4 regions of the Paenibacillus sp. JT22N12 genome follow, and region 1 is predicted to be linked to each of the others. Evidence: riboswitches for the same ligand, from Rfam matches in the RefSeq annotation. Region 1 holds a riboswitch; each other region holds the start of a gene.
The links. Region 1 has a riboswitch for cyclic di-GMP ahead of AC0YOA_RS15345 (transglutaminase-like domain-containing protein). Riboswitches for the same ligand answer to the same signal wherever they lie in the genome.
Positions count from the first base shown of each region.

Region 2: linked by a shared signal. The riboswitch ahead of AC0YOA_RS07570 (hypothetical protein) and the one ahead of AC0YOA_RS15345 (transglutaminase-like domain-containing protein) in region 1 are both predicted to bind cyclic di-GMP.
Region 3: linked by a shared signal. The riboswitch ahead of AC0YOA_RS31185 (pyridoxal phosphate-dependent decarboxylase family protein) and the one ahead of AC0YOA_RS15345 (transglutaminase-like domain-containing protein) in region 1 are both predicted to bind cyclic di-GMP.
Region 4: linked by a shared signal. The riboswitch ahead of AC0YOA_RS28775 (PilZ domain-containing protein) and the one ahead of AC0YOA_RS15345 (transglutaminase-like domain-containing protein) in region 1 are both predicted to bind cyclic di-GMP.

Region 1 covers NZ_JBWDNU010000003.1:844,385-848,546, reverse strand. The annotation lists gene AC0YOA_RS15350 (SdrD B-like domain-containing protein) at 1-1,239, shown strand, start outside; gene AC0YOA_RS15345 (transglutaminase-like domain-containing protein) at 1,529-2,341, opposite strand; cyclic di-GMP riboswitch class I at 2,356-2,436, opposite strand; cyclic di-GMP riboswitch class I at 2,476-2,559, opposite strand; gene AC0YOA_RS15340 (class D sortase) at 2,625-3,269, opposite strand; gene AC0YOA_RS15335 (Hsp20/alpha crystallin family protein) at 3,575-4,018, shown strand.
Region 2 covers NZ_JBWDNU010000002.1:424,259-428,420, forward strand. The annotation lists gene AC0YOA_RS07560 (lipopolysaccharide biosynthesis protein) at 1-580, shown strand, start outside; gene galE (UDP-glucose 4-epimerase GalE) at 586-1,635, shown strand; cyclic di-GMP riboswitch class II at 1,738-1,820, shown strand; gene AC0YOA_RS07570 (hypothetical protein) at 1,800-2,006, shown strand; gene AC0YOA_RS07575 (helix-turn-helix domain-containing protein) at 2,010-2,339, opposite strand; gene AC0YOA_RS07580 (ABC transporter ATP-binding protein) at 2,634-4,162, opposite strand, start outside.
Region 3 covers NZ_JBWDNU010000013.1:84,831-88,992, reverse strand. The annotation lists gene AC0YOA_RS31190 (SDR family oxidoreductase) at 103-996, opposite strand; cyclic di-GMP riboswitch class I at 1,300-1,386, shown strand; gene AC0YOA_RS31185 (pyridoxal phosphate-dependent decarboxylase family protein) at 1,499-3,181, shown strand; gene AC0YOA_RS31180 (methyl-accepting chemotaxis protein) at 3,174-4,162, shown strand, end outside.
Region 4 covers NZ_JBWDNU010000010.1:230,173-234,334, forward strand. The annotation lists gene AC0YOA_RS28765 (histidine kinase N-terminal 7TM domain-containing diguanylate cyclase) at 1-1,241, shown strand, start outside; gene AC0YOA_RS28770 (HD-GYP domain-containing protein) at 1,730-2,812, shown strand; cyclic di-GMP riboswitch class I at 2,840-2,932, shown strand; gene AC0YOA_RS28775 (PilZ domain-containing protein) at 3,070-3,789, shown strand; gene AC0YOA_RS28780 (O-antigen ligase family protein) at 3,987-4,162, shown strand, end outside.

The DNA of each region.
Region 1 (4,162 bases):
ACGACAACAACTGCAGCGGATCTGACAGGTAGACCGGGTTATTATCTGTTCGACGGATTGCTGCCAGGCGACTATTTTGTCAAGTTCATTGTGCCTGCCGACTATACGAGGACCGTTCAAGAACAAGGAGCCGACGTCAAGGAGGATTCCAATGCAACCGATGAGAATGGATTTACAGCTAAAATTCAAATCGGCGAAACTCCCGGCTGGGAGGATCTCAGCATTGACTTGGGTCTTGTTGCCAAAGGCGTCATCGGCAACTACGTATGGCTGGACAGCAGCAGGAACGGCATGCAGGATGAAGCTGATGACGACGGTATAAACAACGTGAAGGTCAAGCTTTATAACAAAGACATGCAATTGCTTGCAGAGACTTTGACTGCTGATGATGCTGCTGGGAAACCGGGCTATTATCGGTTTGATAATCTGGTCGGAGGCCAATATTTTGTTTATTTCGAAGCTCCTGAGGGCTATGAAATGACAACTCCGGAAGCAGCGGGAATTGCGGCTGATAAAGACTCCAATAAGCTGACTGACGGTACTACGGCAGTCATCACGATTGGCGAAGACGCTCCGCAGGGATGGGAAGATCTTACGATCGATTTGGGTTTAATGTATCCTTATTATCCGTACTTCCCTCCAGTCGATCCGGAGGATCCGACAACACCTGACGATCCGGAGGATCCGGCAAATCCGGGAACGCCGCCGGTTGATCCGGGAGCACCGGGCGAACCAAGTACACCGGTCAATCCGGGCAACCAGGGTATACCATCGAATCCAGGTGAGCCGACTGATCCAGGCGTAGAACCTGGAAGCGATACACAAGTGCCGCAGCAGGAAACAACCGTACAGGACAAACCGATTCAAGGGACGGTTAAAGTACCAGAGGGCGGCAATGTTGCAATCGGTACCCAACCGGAACACGGTACATTGACGGTCGATCCGGATGGTAAATGGATGTATACACCTGAACCAGGCTATACGGGCGAGGATCATTTCTCTATCATCGTAACTGACAAGGACGGCAACGAAGAAGAAGTCCTGTTCGATGTAAATGTGGATGAGATTCCTTTGGGCGGTATAGAACCCGGTAATGACGATCCAGACAGCAGCACACCTGGCAAGACGCTCCCCAAAACAGGGGAAAGCAGCTCTTTGCCGCTTCAACTTGCAGGACTGTGTCTGGTCATTCTCGGAATTGTTTTGCTGAGATTGCGCCGGAAGCATATCCAGAAATAAGATCATTTTTAGTAAAAATCCATCAGGAGCTGTTCCTCCGTCATTATCATATGACGAGGCGCAGCTCCTTTTTTCTAAAGATGATAATGGTGAGATGCACGATGGGAGAGGCATATGTCATGAAATAAGGGATTGCATATCCAGGCAGCGTAATACCGAACTACCCGTCAAAATGCAAAAAAGAGACTTTACAGGAGGGGGGATCCTGCAATAGTCTCTTTTTTGCGCTATTTGCTGTCTTAAGCTGCTTTTGCTTAATGACAGATGCTATCAAGCGATCAGATTAAGCTTAATAGAATTTAGCTGCTGCGTATTTGCCGGCTTCTTTGAACATTGAACTGCTGCTTGCGCTGGTTTTGCCCAAACCGGAATCAACCGTTGTATCAATATTGCTCCATTTCCCATTAATCAGTACCTGGTTCCAGGCATGGTAGCCTTTCACATAATCGGTTGTTCCCATAACCAGCTTGGTCGGGATGCCGGCGCTGCGAGCCATGACAGCAAACAGGGAGGAGTAATCATAGCAGATGCCTTTGCCTGATTTCAACGTTCTGTTCGCATCGGGAATATAGTCCGTTGTTACAGATGTGCTCAATTTGGAATCATATTTGATGGTTTTAACGATATAATCGTGAATCGCTTTGACTTTGTCTTCAACTTTCGTTTTGTTTTTCGTCAATTCCTTGGCTTTGGCAACAGCAGTCGGGGAGCTTTTCCAATTGACATTTTGCACGGAACCAAGAAATACGCTGCTGTCATCGCTCAAGTTCAGGTTAACTGATTCCGTACCGATTTTTTTGTATTTGGTGCCGGTAACATTTTGCATAAGGGAGATTGTATAAGAACCATCACCAAGCTGCAGGGGGAAGTATTCCATCGTGCCTGTGGCAGGCAATTTGTATGTATAAGTGACTCCGTTTTTGGTTATTAACAGCACACTAGGTGTTTTTGCGGCAGGTTTAAATGCAGCTCCGATAATTCCAATATCCAATTGCTTCGTATCGAGCCAAGTCGGGGAGTCCGTACCGGATGCTGCTACAGTTGTGGAGAGGGGAAGGGACAAAATGAATACGGTCACGAGAACAAGAAAAAAAGATTTCATGAAATAAGACTCCTTTCGGTAGCTGGCTGCCATCCAAGCAGGAAGGCCCTTTAGCTTTGCGTCCCTGTCTTTCGACAAGTTTGCCGTTTATCGTTGAGTGTTTATTGTTTTTAGAAAACAAAAAAAGACAAACTTTCGGTAGCTGGCTGCCATCCAAATAATGGGAAGGCCCTCTAGCTTTGCGTCGCTGCCTTTCGACAGGTTTGCCGTTATCGTGACTTATCTTGACAATAACTATACCAATATTTGATAGAATGTACAACTATTTTTAAGTGATGATAGATTACAGTTTCGCCTGGACAATCAGACGATGTGTCGGATTAATAAGCGGATCGCATGTAATAAGCGTGAGCACCCTGTCGGTGTCATTGCCATTCAATACGGACAGGTCAGTTGGCTTAACGACCAATATTTTGAATACGGTATATTCCATAACCTTGTTTTTGACCCGTATCGTAATTTTGTCTCCCATCTTAACTTCCCCCAGCCTATTGAACAATCGGCCTTTCGTATGAGCCCGGTGTGCAGCCAGGGCAGCATTGCCAATATCTCCAAGTGCGGCTGTTTCTGTCAGATGGACAGCGGCGTACTTCATGTTTTGCGTTGTGGCGCCTTCCAGAACAGGAAGCTTCACATCGATGCTGCCGATTTCAATAACAGCGATTCCTTGAGGATCTTCCTTGCTCTGATCGTCGCTGACAGCCTCAGGTACGGCAGCGTCTGCTTCATTAGAGAACAGGTCGGATAATCGCTGGTAACTCTCTGCAAGCAGGCGATCGGATTTCTCGGCCGCGGAGGCGAAGGTATTATGATCCATGTGATCAAGCAGACGCCGCTGCTTCTGATCATAATGCCATTCTTTTGCAAAAGGCAGCGCAATCAGCACAAATCCAGTGATGATCAGCAAAAAAGAAAGCAGTTTCTTCATGTTGGCAGGCCCTCCTGTAAGGTGATTATACCAGATAGGAACTGTACAAAATCTGAACAACATGTGGAGTGTAACGTCCTCATGGCTATTCTGGGCAGCAAACGAACTGCAGCGAAAGGTCAAAAAAAATCAAAGTCAGAGAAAGTCAAAGAAAGACTGAGAAAAATAACGAGGGGACTGCCGGATTTCCTTAAATTCACGGAAAATGATTTTTATTGTTGTTTTATCGGGTTTGAGGAGAGCAGGCAGCATCCTTATAATAAAAAGTGTAAGCATCACATTATAAGAAATTGGAGGAGATGTACATGTTGGATTTAGTTCCGTTTCGGAAAAGAAATGAAGATGTCAGCCGCAGCTTGATGAAATCATTCCATGATATCTTCAATGAAGATTTCTTTGCGCCGATGAGAAGCAATACCCATCCATTCCGCACGGATATTCACGAACGCGAGGATGCTTTTCTGATTGAGTCCGAGCTTCCCGGGTTCATTAAAGCTGATATCGATATCAGCTACAGCAATCATTATTTGACGATCAAGGCTTCGCGCAACCAGGAACAGAATGTGGACGGGGAAGATCATCAGGTTATCCGGCGTGAACGTTATTATGGCGAATTTGTCCGCCGGTTCTATGTAGAAAATATTAAGGATGACCAAATATCGGCGAGCTTCGAGAACGGTATTCTGAAGCTGGAAATACCCAAGAAGGAAAAAGCGCAATCCGTTAAGAAACGCATTGAAATTCAATAAGATTATCTCTTAGGCTGAAGGTCTGATGAAATAATCGCTGTAATCGGGGAACACGGCCAAGGGTGCAAGGGCAAACCACAACAAAACAGGCAGCTGGCGGAATATCCGCTGGCGGCCTGTTTTGTCATAAACACATCTATGATG
Region 2 (4,162 bases), on a different contig from region 1:
AATCGAACCGTTTATCACCCTGTGGATCGGTCCGGATTTCCTGATGAGCGGCAGCGTGCTCGTTCTGCTATTGGCTCTGTTTTATGAAAGAGGCATGAGAAATTCCATCACGACGGTGAAAACAACGGCAGGCATCTTCCATCAGGACCGTTATGCCCCGCTCATTCAGGCGGCCGTATGCCTTGGCGTGTCCATTACGCTCGTCCAGACGATCGGGATAGCCGGCGTGTTTATCGGGTCGCTCATCAGCAGCTTGGCCGTTCCCTTCTGGACGACTCCTTATTTTGTCTACCGGAATGTATTCCAGCGGCCCTTGACGGATTATTTCAAGACCTATTTCATCTATACGTTGGCAGGCGCGGGTGCTTATGCCCTTGCCAGCGCAGTATGCCATTTCATTCCCGCGAACGGCTTTGCAGAGCTCATAGGGAAAGGCATTGCGGGCTTTTTCACCGTTAATGTTCTTTATATCGCACTGTTTCACCGTACGGAAGAGTTTGGCTACCTGCTCGGAATCAGCCGGAGCATCATCCGCAGGCTGGCGATGAGCCGCAAGGTCAATCACAATATGGAGGGATAATCCTTATGGCGATATTGGTTACCGGCGGGGCCGGATATATTGGAACCCATACCTGCGTCGAGCTGCTGGAGGCCGGATATGACATCATTGTGGTGGATAATTTCGCCAACAGCAGTCCGGAGGCGCTCAATCGGGTAAAGGAAATCACAGGGAAATCCTTTCGGTTCTATCAATTGGACGTAAGAGACCGCAGCGCTCTTGAGGCCGTTTTTGCAAGAAATCAAATCGATGCCGCCATCCATTTTGCCGGTCTCAAGGCGGTCGGCGAGTCGGTTCGTTCACCGCTCTGGTATTATGAGATGAATATGAACAGCACGCTGGCGCTGTGCGAGGTCATGAGCAAATATGGCGTGCACAAGCTTGTGTTCAGCTCTTCTGCCACCGTGTACGGGGCATCCGGGGATATGCCGGTGTCCGAGAATTCGCCCATTGGCGCATCCAGCCCCTATGGCCGCACCAAACAAATGATTGAGCAGATTTTGCAGGATCTGTCGGCATCCAATCCGGAATGGGGAATCAGCATTCTCCGCTATTTCAATCCTGCCGGCGCCCATAAGAGCGGGAGGATCGGTGAGAATCCCTCGGGCACGCCTAACAATCTGATGCCTTATTTGTCGCAGGTGGCTTCCGGTAGACTGGAAGAGCTGAGCATATATGGAAGCGATTATCCTACCCCTGACGGCACGGGAATCAGGGATTACATCCATGTTGTAGATCTGGCGCTTGGGCATATCAGAGCCCTTGAACGCATTCTGGATTCATCGGGTCTGAATATTTACAACCTGGGAACCGGGCGCGGTTCAAGCGTCCTGGAGATGATAGCGGCCTTCGAGAAAGCGACGGGGACTCATGTGCCGTACCGCTTCGCTGCCCGCAGGCCGGGGGATATTGCGGTCAGCTGCGCGGACATCCGGAAGGCCAGACAAGAGCTTGGATGGACTGCAGACCGTTGTATCGAGGAGATGTGCGAGGATACTTGGCGATGGCAGGCGAATAATCCCGATGGCTACGATATCCATGAGAATCGGTTCATGACTGCTTTACTAAAAATGTGAATTATTCGACAAAATTAGTTGAAAAAATCAAAATTCGATCGCACGAAGCGACAGCATCAGCGGAAAGGCTTGATTATAATGGTGAATATAGAAAACGATTACATTTAAATAGGAGACGAAGAAGTGCGTTTTTACCTGGGCACCTTAAACGCATGGAGTCAGTGGTGCAACCGGCCGAATTCGGAGCGGAGGAAATGGTTATGGCGCTTGCAGAACGGATTCGCAAGGAAAATTTGGACAAAGAGTGGGTTGAATTGATTATGATCGCACGGGCAATGGGGCTTGACCGGGAAGTTATCCGGGGTGTTCTGAGCGCCCTCCCGAAATTGGAAAACGGCACATTACCCATGGAAGAAAATACATCTACATAGTGCCTAATCCTTGTGGAGCCTCCACTTGTTGAATTCCAGAAACTCTTTAAACTGTTCCTTGCTCACGCCTGATGCCATGGCTTCGCGTACGAGGTCTTCCCATTCCCGGTCAAGCTGCCTTGCTTCGTCATCGGACTTCTGGACGTGAAGCAGTTCTTCCACGGAAATACCCAGTACGGTTCCGACTTTCTCGAGAAATTGAATGGAGGGATTCTGCTGAATCCCCCGTTCAATGGAACTTAAGTAGGACTTGGCCACGCCAGCCCGCTCAGAGAGCTCGGTTAAAGAGAGCGCCTTTCTTTTGCGCAGCAGTTGTATGCGTTCTCCAATCATTATACGTATCCTCCAATGTTATAGCTTGCTGAACCTTATTATATCGGATTCTTCTTCATTAAGAAAGAATCCGTTGCTTATAACGAACAGTTGCGGAAAAGTGAACAGCGGTTTTCATTGCGCTGAAGACTTTTCCGCTTTTTTTTTGAAATATATGAAAGTATAAATCCCGATTATACTTTGCTTATATTTCTGAGGGAAGAAACCAGGGCTTTGCCGCCAGAGGAAGGCGATAGCCGTTTCTTTTCATGCATGGCCGCATGAAGCTGCCTGTCTCCTCATCCTCTACGGCAGCTATACAATGGCTTCTTTCTGATTATCAAGCAGATGGCCGAATACTCCGTCCCGTTCAGATGCAAGCTGCATGAAGCCTCCGCGCTGCACCACTTTCCCCTGATCGATGACAATGACCTGATCCGCGTGACGGATTGTGGATAAACGATGGGCGACCACAATAATGGTCATGGTCCCTTTCAGCCGCTCCAGCGCCTCCTGGATTTTCTTCTCGTTCTCGGTATCCAGCGAGCTTGTCGCCTCGTCCAGCACGAGCACGGCCGGTTTGCTGATGATGGCCCGCGCCAGCACAAGCCGCTGCCTTTCGCCTCCGGACAGCCGGATGCCCCTGTCGCCAATGAGCGTTTCCAGCCCCAGAGGCAGCGCACGGACAAACTCAGCGGACGAGGCGAAGTCCAGCGCTTCCCACAGCTGATCCTCGCTGGCATCGGGCCTGATCATCAGCAGGTTTTCCCTGATGCTGGCATTGTACAGAAAGGGGTCCTGCGCCACATAGCCGATGGACCGCCGGTAGGCAAACAGATTCGCATTGGTAATGGGTTCTCCGTCGATGAGAATCCGGCCCGATTCAGGCTGCATCAGGCCCATCAGCAGATCGATCAGCGTGCTTTTTCCCGCGCCGGAACGTCCGACAAAGGCTGTCATCCGGTTAGCGGGAATGAACAGATTAATCGCCTGAAGCGTATGCGCAGCCTCCTGCCGGTGGTAGCGGAAATATACATTGTCACAGGTAAGCCCATGCTCGAGACGAAGCGGAGCCGGACTTAAGCCGGCAGGACCCGCCTCGTGCTGCTCCACCGCTTCCGCACATTCCTTCTGCAGGCTGATGAGCGCTTTGAAGGCGGGGACCGTTGCCGCCAGCTGCTCCAGATTGGATTGAATGCCTGTGAATCTCGGCCACAGCCTGGCGAAGATCAGGATAACCAGCAGAAGCTGGGGACCCTGCGTATGAAAGAACTGGAATGAGATAAACACGAAGCCCGCGATCAATAGTGCAGAGGATATCTTGTAAACCAGCTGCGAATTCATTCTGAGCCGGATGTACTCCATCTGCTCATGCATCATCCCCTGGGTAAGCGAATGAAGCCAGCCCAGGCGGGATTCCTCCAGGTTGTTGCTCTTGATGTCCTTGATACCGTTCAACTGATCGGTAATGCCGGCAAGGTAGCTTTGTGAGAGTTCCGAGGTTTGACTGCCGAGCACCTTCGCCTGATGAATATATTGGCGCGAGAACAGCGCAAGAACCGTTCCGCAGCCCAGTACGAACAAAGTCATGGCCGGCGAGAGCCAGAAGGCGAACACAATCTGGATAAGCGTAAACAGGAAGGAGGTCACGAGCTGGAGAAACAGGTTGATTCCGCTAATGACGCGCGCAAGCTCGATCGTTAACAGATTTATGAGATCCGATTTCCTCTTCTGGAGGAAAAAGGACCATCTGGACGCGAGCAGCGTGCTGTAGGTTTCAAAGCGCAGCTTGCGGCTGAAGATCTGCTGGATCTCCACATTGCGGATCGTAATTTTACGCTGAA
Region 3 (4,162 bases), on a different contig from region 1:
AAGAGAATAGTTAAGCACGGGCAGGCCCGGACGAGCGAATTCCTTCGCTTGTCCGGGCCTCTTTATGTTGTTCCATGCTGCAAATCATTTCCTTCGGGAATGCTACCCGTTCACAATTTCCCCGCCATTGATGTGAAGGACTTGACCGCTCATGTAAGAAGAATCCTCGCTTGCGAGGTACACATAAGCGGGAGCCAGTTCCTCCGGCTGTCCGGCACGCTTGAGCGGGACATCGGCGCCGAATTTGGCCACCTTCTGCTCATCAAAGGTTGAAGGAATAAGAGGTGTCCAGATAGGGCCGGGAGCTATGGCGTTGACGCGAATGCCCTGATCGGCAAGATTGAGCGACAAGGAGCGGGTAAAGGAAACGATGGCTCCTTTGGTCGCCGAATAATCGAGCAATGTCGGACTTCCCCGGTAGGCGGTTACGGATGTCGTGTTAACGATTGCTGCACCGCTTGCCAAATGAGGCATAGCCGCCTGTGTTAAATAAAACATTCCGAAAATATTGGTTTTGAAGGTCCGTTCAAGCTGTTGGGGAATAATGAGCTCAATCTTATCCTGGGGATGCTGCTCCGCCGCGTTATTCACGACGATATCGAGTTTTCCCAAGCTTTTAACGGTTTCCTCCACGGCCTCGCGGCAGAAGTTCGGATCGCCGATATCTCCCTCCACCAGAATGCAGCGGCGGCCGGCCGCTTCCACGAACTGCTTGGTTACCTCCGCATCGCTTTGTTCATTCAAATATAGAACGGCTATATCGGCGCCTTCCTTGGCATAGGCAACCGCAACGGCACGGCCGATCCCGCTGTCTGCTCCGGATATAATGGCTACTTTACCTTGAAGCTTGCCCGCTGCCTTCAATCCGGAAGATTCAAATTGCGGACTTGGCGTCATTTTGGATTCCAGTCCTGGTTGCCGGCTTTGATGCTGCGGCGGTAATGTGGTTGGCCTTGCTGGCGTTTCGCCTGGAGATGTCATAGGCTGCTTCGTCATTTGAGAAACAACTCCTTTCGATAAGCTATCATGCCATGAATACGATGTTCTTACGCGTTCCATTGAACTATTACCCCGGGCAGGCAGAAATGAAAAAATATAGCTCCCTTGGATAAGAGAAGAAAAACTGAAAAGTAAGTCTTAAGAACTGGTTTAAATGTCGAAACCGCGATAAATGTAATAAATTTGTAACTTATTTTATAATTTTATTGTTAAAAGGCCCAAAAATCCTTGAAGATAATGGAACAAAATAGTAATATACGACTAAGCTTCCCGGTCTATTATTTCCACGGCGAAGACAAATTGAATACTAGGCAAAGCTATTGAAAAGTAGTGACGCAAAACTACAGGGGCATCATCCAACAGTGGAAATGTCAGCCAGTTGCATCCATTTAACAGCTGTTTAGGCTTGCCATGCCCATTATGCTGTTTTTTGCTGTGCGGATCATTTATGGGTTTTTCGCATCACAAAATAAATTGGTTACAGAAAAGAGGCTATTACATGAAGATGTCACCAGTTCAAGATGTACGTCAATGGTTTCCGAGCGATGATGGGAATGAGCAGGACCGGATGCAATTGATGAAGCTTATGGAGCAGCTGATGACGGGCTTCGATCTTTTGAAGGACCCTCAGAGGGTAAACCTGAAGGGCAGCAAGGACCGGTCAGGCGATTTCTATGGACAGCTGAATGAGAGCAGTGTCATCCCCCCGCAGGGGAAAGCGATGGAAGATGTAACCCGGGGCCTGATCGAACTGATGCATGCGCATCCCTACCATACCAAATATTTTATGACTAATATTCTGCCCATGGCATCGATTCCGGGCATTATGGGAATGCTCGCCGCGATGCTTGTCAATGGCAATAATTTGTGGGATGTATATGGCCCGGCTGGCGCTGAGGCTGAAGTGCGGGTCGTCAGCATGATGTCCAAGCTGGTCGGTTATGACCATACGAGAAGCGGCGGCTACACAACCTGGGGCGGACAGGGGGCAATCTTCACCGGTCTGCGGCTGGCAATAGCCAAATTCGCTCCGGATGCTTCGCGCACGGGAGTGCCGAATAACCTGTATGCCTTTTGTTCGGATTCGGCTCATTACAGTCTGTACAAATCCATGGAAGCGACAGGACTTGGAAGCGACCGTCTGGTCAAAATCCGGACAAGAAGCGACAGCTCCATGGACACAGCGGATTTGAAATGGAAACTGGAGCAGGTTATTCGTTCAGGCGGAATTCCGATCTATATCGTCGCCACTACGGGGACGACCGATGCTATGGGAATTGACGATATTTCCGAAATTATGAATATTGCCGTACAAGCTGCCGCGGCTAATGGATTAAACAGGCCGCATGTTCATGCGGACTCGGCGCTGGGAGGATTTTTCGCCTTTTTCAATGATTATGATTTTGCTCTTAATCCGCTTGCATTGGATATGGAAACGCTGGGAGCACTCCATGCGATCGCAGGTAAAATGAAGCATATCCATCTTGCCGATACCATGTGCTTTGATTTTCAAAAGCTGGGACAAACGCCGTATCTGACTAGCCTGCTCCTGGTAAAAGAAGCGGAATCTCTGCGTCTGCTTGATTTGAATCCCGACGAAACGCCTTATGTGGGATACCGCGGATACGGCCAGTATCATACCGGTTACACGCTGGAATGCTCCAGAATGGCCAGCTCGATCAGTATCTACAGCGCTCTGCTGGCTTTTGGCATTGAAGGGTATCAACAGCTGCTGGCGCAGTTTGTATCGGTCAATTTGGCTTTCCGCAGGCAGCTCATGAAGGAAGTTCCCGAGATGGTGATCGCAAACCCCGACAATCCCGGTATTACGACACTGCTGAGGATTTTTGAGAATCGGATTTCCCGATTTCAAGAGGAGTTGGCCGGGGAGTGCCTGCTTGATGAGCTCCTCCGAAACAACCGGCTTAATGAACGATTATTCGAACTGCTCGGGGAGCGGCGCGATGAAATGTTTTTTGGAGACACCAAGAAGCATCTGCTGGTTTTATCCCAGGAAGGTGTGGAAGTCCCCTTATACGCCAGCAAGCTGTTTGTGATCTCGCCTTATACACAGCTTGAGCATGTCCCGGCAATTGTCGGCTACTTAAAGGAGAGAGTAGACGAAATTTATGAGCAGTACCATTCTCCGTATCAATCAGGGAGGTCCGTCGAAGTTGTTTAATTCCTTATTGCGTCCCGTGCGGGAACGACTGTCGCTCAAAGTCATCATCAGCATCCTGCTACTGCAATTATTTACATGCGCCGCATTTGCAGGCACAACATATTACGTCAATACGAATCTGGTCGATAAGCTGCTGCAGCAGTTCGATCTGAGGCTGAATACGGATATCGGGGTTGTCTCGGATCTGGTAGCCGGCATTCCCGGTTACGAGGCCGAAGTAAAGGATGCAGGCGATCCGCTTTATGGCGCCCTGAAAGAAAATCTGGAACAGGTTAAAGTTAAGAATGGTCTGGAGAATGTGTATGTGCTCTCCAAAAGCGGCGGAAAGGACCATATCGTCGTGTTAGCCGATGTGCCGGACGATTACGGGACCGACTATCCTTTTACGGCTGATATGAACAAGGCTCTGACCGACAACAAGACAATTGTCAGCGAAATCTACAAGGATGAATTCGGTATTCATAAATCCATCTTCGTTCCCTACACGGATGGAAACACGAGCACCCTGCTCGGTATCGACCTGGATGCTTCTGTTATACCCAAAATGTCATCGACCATATTTTGGTCCACCGTCATCATAACAATCATCGTTTTATTAATTGGCTCCATCGTATCGCTGGCGATCAGCCGGATCTTCACCAAGCCGATACGCAGGCTGATGTCGGCCACGGAGAAGGTGGCGGCCGGAGACTTGAGCGAGCAGATTATACTGAAGCGTGAGGATGAGATGGGCAAGCTGTCCCAGTCGTTCGGACAGATGAGCCAGAACCTGCAGGAGCTGATCCGCCAGATTCTATCATCATCGGACGAGATCTCGGGTACGACACGCAATTTGCATCAGGCATCGGGAGAGACAAGCCAGAGCGCGCTGCAGGTAGCGGTATCCATGAACAAAATGAGCGAGGGCATCAATGGGATCGTCGAAGGGCTCACGAACAGTTCGGAAGCTGTATCTGAAATTGACGGGGAGCTCTCGGAGGT
Region 4 (4,162 bases), on a different contig from region 1:
TTATGCTGATTTCCTATTTTATGTACTCGATGAAGCTATTGACCCGTGCTTACCAATCGGACGCGCCGCCATCGGACCGTGCGCAGATTGCAAATGCCCTGACCGGTATTGGCGTTTTTGTCTGCTTTACCCTGCTAGATCTATTGCTTAATGTTGTGCTTGCAAAATGGCTTCCCGTCATCCCGGGCTTGACGTCGCTCGGAATTGTAATTGCGGATATTTATTTTGTATTCTCCATTCAAAAGCACCGTATGTTCGATATCGTGAATATCGCTCAAAAAGATGTTGCCGATACACTGTCTGTCGGTATTATTGTGCTGGACGAGCAGAATGTTGTGATTGATCTCAACAGCGTGGTGAGTCCCGTTTTCCAGCTTTCAGTCGGTACAAGGCTCGATATGGACAAGCTTCTGCAGTCAGTGGAAGACCGTGAGAGGACCGAAGCTTTTCTGGAGATGTACCGTCTGCATCCTGAAGAGCGCGTTCATACCGAGATCGAAGTGCCGGAGGAAGGCAGAATGGCCTATATTGCCTTACATGTCGCGCCTATTGTTGTTAAACAGCAAATCATTGGAAGAGTGATCACGCTGCAGGACCATACAGAGCTGAGAAGGCTTATTGAAGAAACCAACCGTCAGAATGAAGCGCTGCAGGAGAGAAACCGTGCGCTGCTTCTTATGCAGGATGAATTGTACCAGGCCAACCGGAAGCTGGAGCAAATGGCCATTATCGATGGCTTGACGGGCTGCTACAACCGGAGATATCTGATGCAGCAGCTGGAGCATGAGGTCATGGTCAACATGCGCTATCAGATTCCTTATGCGATCCTGTTGTTTGATATCGATCTGTTCAAGACGATCAACGACGCATACGGTCATATGGTCGGCGATGATGTTCTCAAGTTGACGGCGGACGTGGTCCGCAGTACGCTCAGACAAACGGATATTTTCGCCCGCTACGGCGGGGAGGAGTTCACGGTCTACTTGCCCCACACCACCAGGCAGCAGGCGGAAGAGCTGGCGCACCGCGTACGGTCGGTTGTTGAGCATAACTTTGTCGATACCGGAGTCGGGAACGCTCCTGTTTCCATTACAATCAGCATAGGCATGCTTGCCGTTGAGCCGCAGCCGGATACTGAATTGAAGGATAGCAAGTCTTATCTGCGCGAGCTGTTCGTCAAGGTGGACAAGGCGCTTTACGAAGCGAAGGAGAACGGCCGCAACCGGATTGTTCAGTATTAGACATGGCTTACGGCCGCATGTGCTGTGTAGGGCATTTTTGCTGCAGGGCGGTTGTGCTGACACAGGGCTGTGCGCATGGTCTGCCGGCATGTCGGGCGAGGTGGTGCCAATCTAGACAAACGCAGCGGCATAAGCCGCTTTTACCCTTCCGGCGGCGGGCATGCTTTCTGGACAAAGCATGACCGCCTGATGAGCCGTGGACGAATTTATAATGATTTGTCCTGATTCAGATGATAAACTGATTGAAGCTGTCATTCGCCAGCTCATGAACAACTGCACAAGCTTACCCTATCGACAGGATTGAGGCTCTTTCGTCTCTGTCGGAAGCGTCAACTTTCCCGACCACGGGAGCGACTTGAATATGCTTGTGCAAATCGCAGACAACAGGATATACGCCGATAAGCAATTATACAAACTGCGTGCTGCCGAACTGGCAGCGATGCAAGCTTGATCAAATATGCAACCGGACTAAAGGCGGGAATGCTCAGATGAGAAAAGTACATATACTTTCGGCGAAGCCTGGAGATAAATTGGCTCGCCCGATCCTGCAGGAAAATGGCAACATTCTTCTGGGTGTCGGTGTCGAGCTGAATGAACGGTTTATCAATCGCCTGAAGATGCTGGGAGTCGATATGCTGTTCGTTGAAGATCCGTTTACCGAGGATCTGGAGCCGGAAACAGCGATCCGCGACGATACGCGCAGAAAAGCCCACGATGCTGTATTCAAAACCATGACCACGCTGAAGGACCATCCTATGACCAAGGGCAGAACCATTGCACCGGAGATGGGCCGGACGTTCCGAAATGTGTTTGGCCAGATCATGCAGGATCTGGTTGCGCGGGCCGACGTTATGGTCAGCTTGACGAATATTCAAGTGGCGGATGGCTATCTGTTCCAGCATTCTGTGAATGTGGCTATACTGTCAGGCATAATGGGACTGGCTAAGGGCTACAACCGCAACCAGCTTGAGGAATTAGGCATGGGAGCGCTTCTGTTCGATATCGGGATGACAAGATTGCCCAAGGATCTTCTGAACAAGACCTCCCCGCTGACCCCTGAAGAGCGGGTCCTGATGGAGAAGCATACGGAGGATGGCTTCAATATTATCCGCGCCCAGCACGATATTTCCCTGTTGTCCGCGCATTGTGCTCTTCAGCATCACGAGCGGTACAATGGATCGGGTTATCCGCGTGGGCTGAAGGGGGATGCCATTCATGAATATGCGCAGATTGTGGCATTGGCCGATGTTTATGACGCGTTGACCTCGCCGAGGCCGCACCGCAAGCGTCATACGCCGACGGAAGCCATCGAGTTTTTATTCGCGGCCGGGAACACTTTCTTCGATCTTGATTTGATCCAAACCTTTTGCAAGCATATATCCATTTATCCGGTATCGACAACGGTACTGCTCAGCTCGGGCCAGATTGCGGTTGTGGCTCTGAATAATCCGCTTGCGGTCAACCGCCCGATCGTACGGATCCTTCGCGAGGCGGACGGCACACCTCCTGCCCAGCCCTATCAGGTTGACCTTAAGGATTCGCACAGTATCATGATCGTGGAAGAAATGTAACAATAGCCTGTACCTAACTTCATATATATCCGATAATGGCAAACTTGCCGAAAGGCAAGGACGCAAAGCTAAAGGGTCTAAGGTTCTTGAAAAGGAGCGACTGACAGCCTGGCTGCCGAAATGAACACCCTTCAGCAGGGTGCAAGTCAAGCGGCTCCGAGGCAGAGGAACGGCTTTTTTCATTTCCTTGAACAGGCAATCCCTTATCAAAGTCTCAAGACTCGGCCAGGCGATTGCACACTAAGGAGATGGTACTTATGAGCACGAATGCCCGCAGCAAGGAATTATACACGAAAGCAAAGCAAACTTACTCAGATAAGGTATTAATCCACAGCCGGACCGTAGTCGAGAAAGAAGGATATGTCTCAACGGGGATTTTGAGCCATATTGAGGGCGAGATGATGGAGATTGAAATGACGGAATACAAGTCATTTGATCTCGGCAATCCGGTGGAGATGACAATCTACTCTCCGGTGGGGATACAACGTCTGCAGTCGACGGTCATCGGCAAGGCGGAAGGATCTATCGCAGTTATATTTCCTGTCCGGGCCTTGAGCGGACTGGAAGAGAAACGGGAGTCTCCCCGTGTTCAGATTGACCATAAGGGCACCATGAAGAAAGTGATTATTGAAACAAGAGAATTGTCAACAGGGCCGGAAAACTTCGAATTTATTGAAGATATGGAACTGGCCATACGAAATATAAGCTTATCCGGGTTGGGATTCATTGTTGCCGAGGGGCCGAGGCTCAAGACGAATGAGCGTCTGGAAGCCGTGTTGTTTCTAGGCTTTGAGCTGCCATGCTGGCTGGAGATCATACGCTATGACAGCGATGGAGCCCAATCCTTCTATGGTGCGCGCTTTTGCGATCTGGACGGGCTGCAGCAGCGAGCGCTGCGGGCCTTTATCCTGAGGGAGCAGGTCGCAGCCTATTATCGCAGGAAACAGGAAAAGGCCAGTGACAATCGGACTCATTAACTATAAACAACAGGTGCACCGCGGCAATCGCGGAGCGCCTTTTTTTTTGTTCAAAGTTAAGAAAATAAACTCTTCTTGCTGCTTCAGGCAGCAGCTCCACGACATCTGATTTTCAAATCATCTTAAAACATGTTACAATATTTAGAAAATTTAGATATATCGAACAATTATAAAGAGAGATTGAAGAGGGGATTCAAATGCCAGTCGTTGTTGGTGCCGCCGGGCTGATGTTTACCGGCCTGCTGATTTGGTCCGCATACCGGAATGGAATGTTTTTTGACGCATCCTTTTACAGATGGGAATGGATGCTTATGGCTTCAACCGTTTTGTCCTTGTTTATTACGGCTCGTATGCAGAGACGAAGGATAAGAGG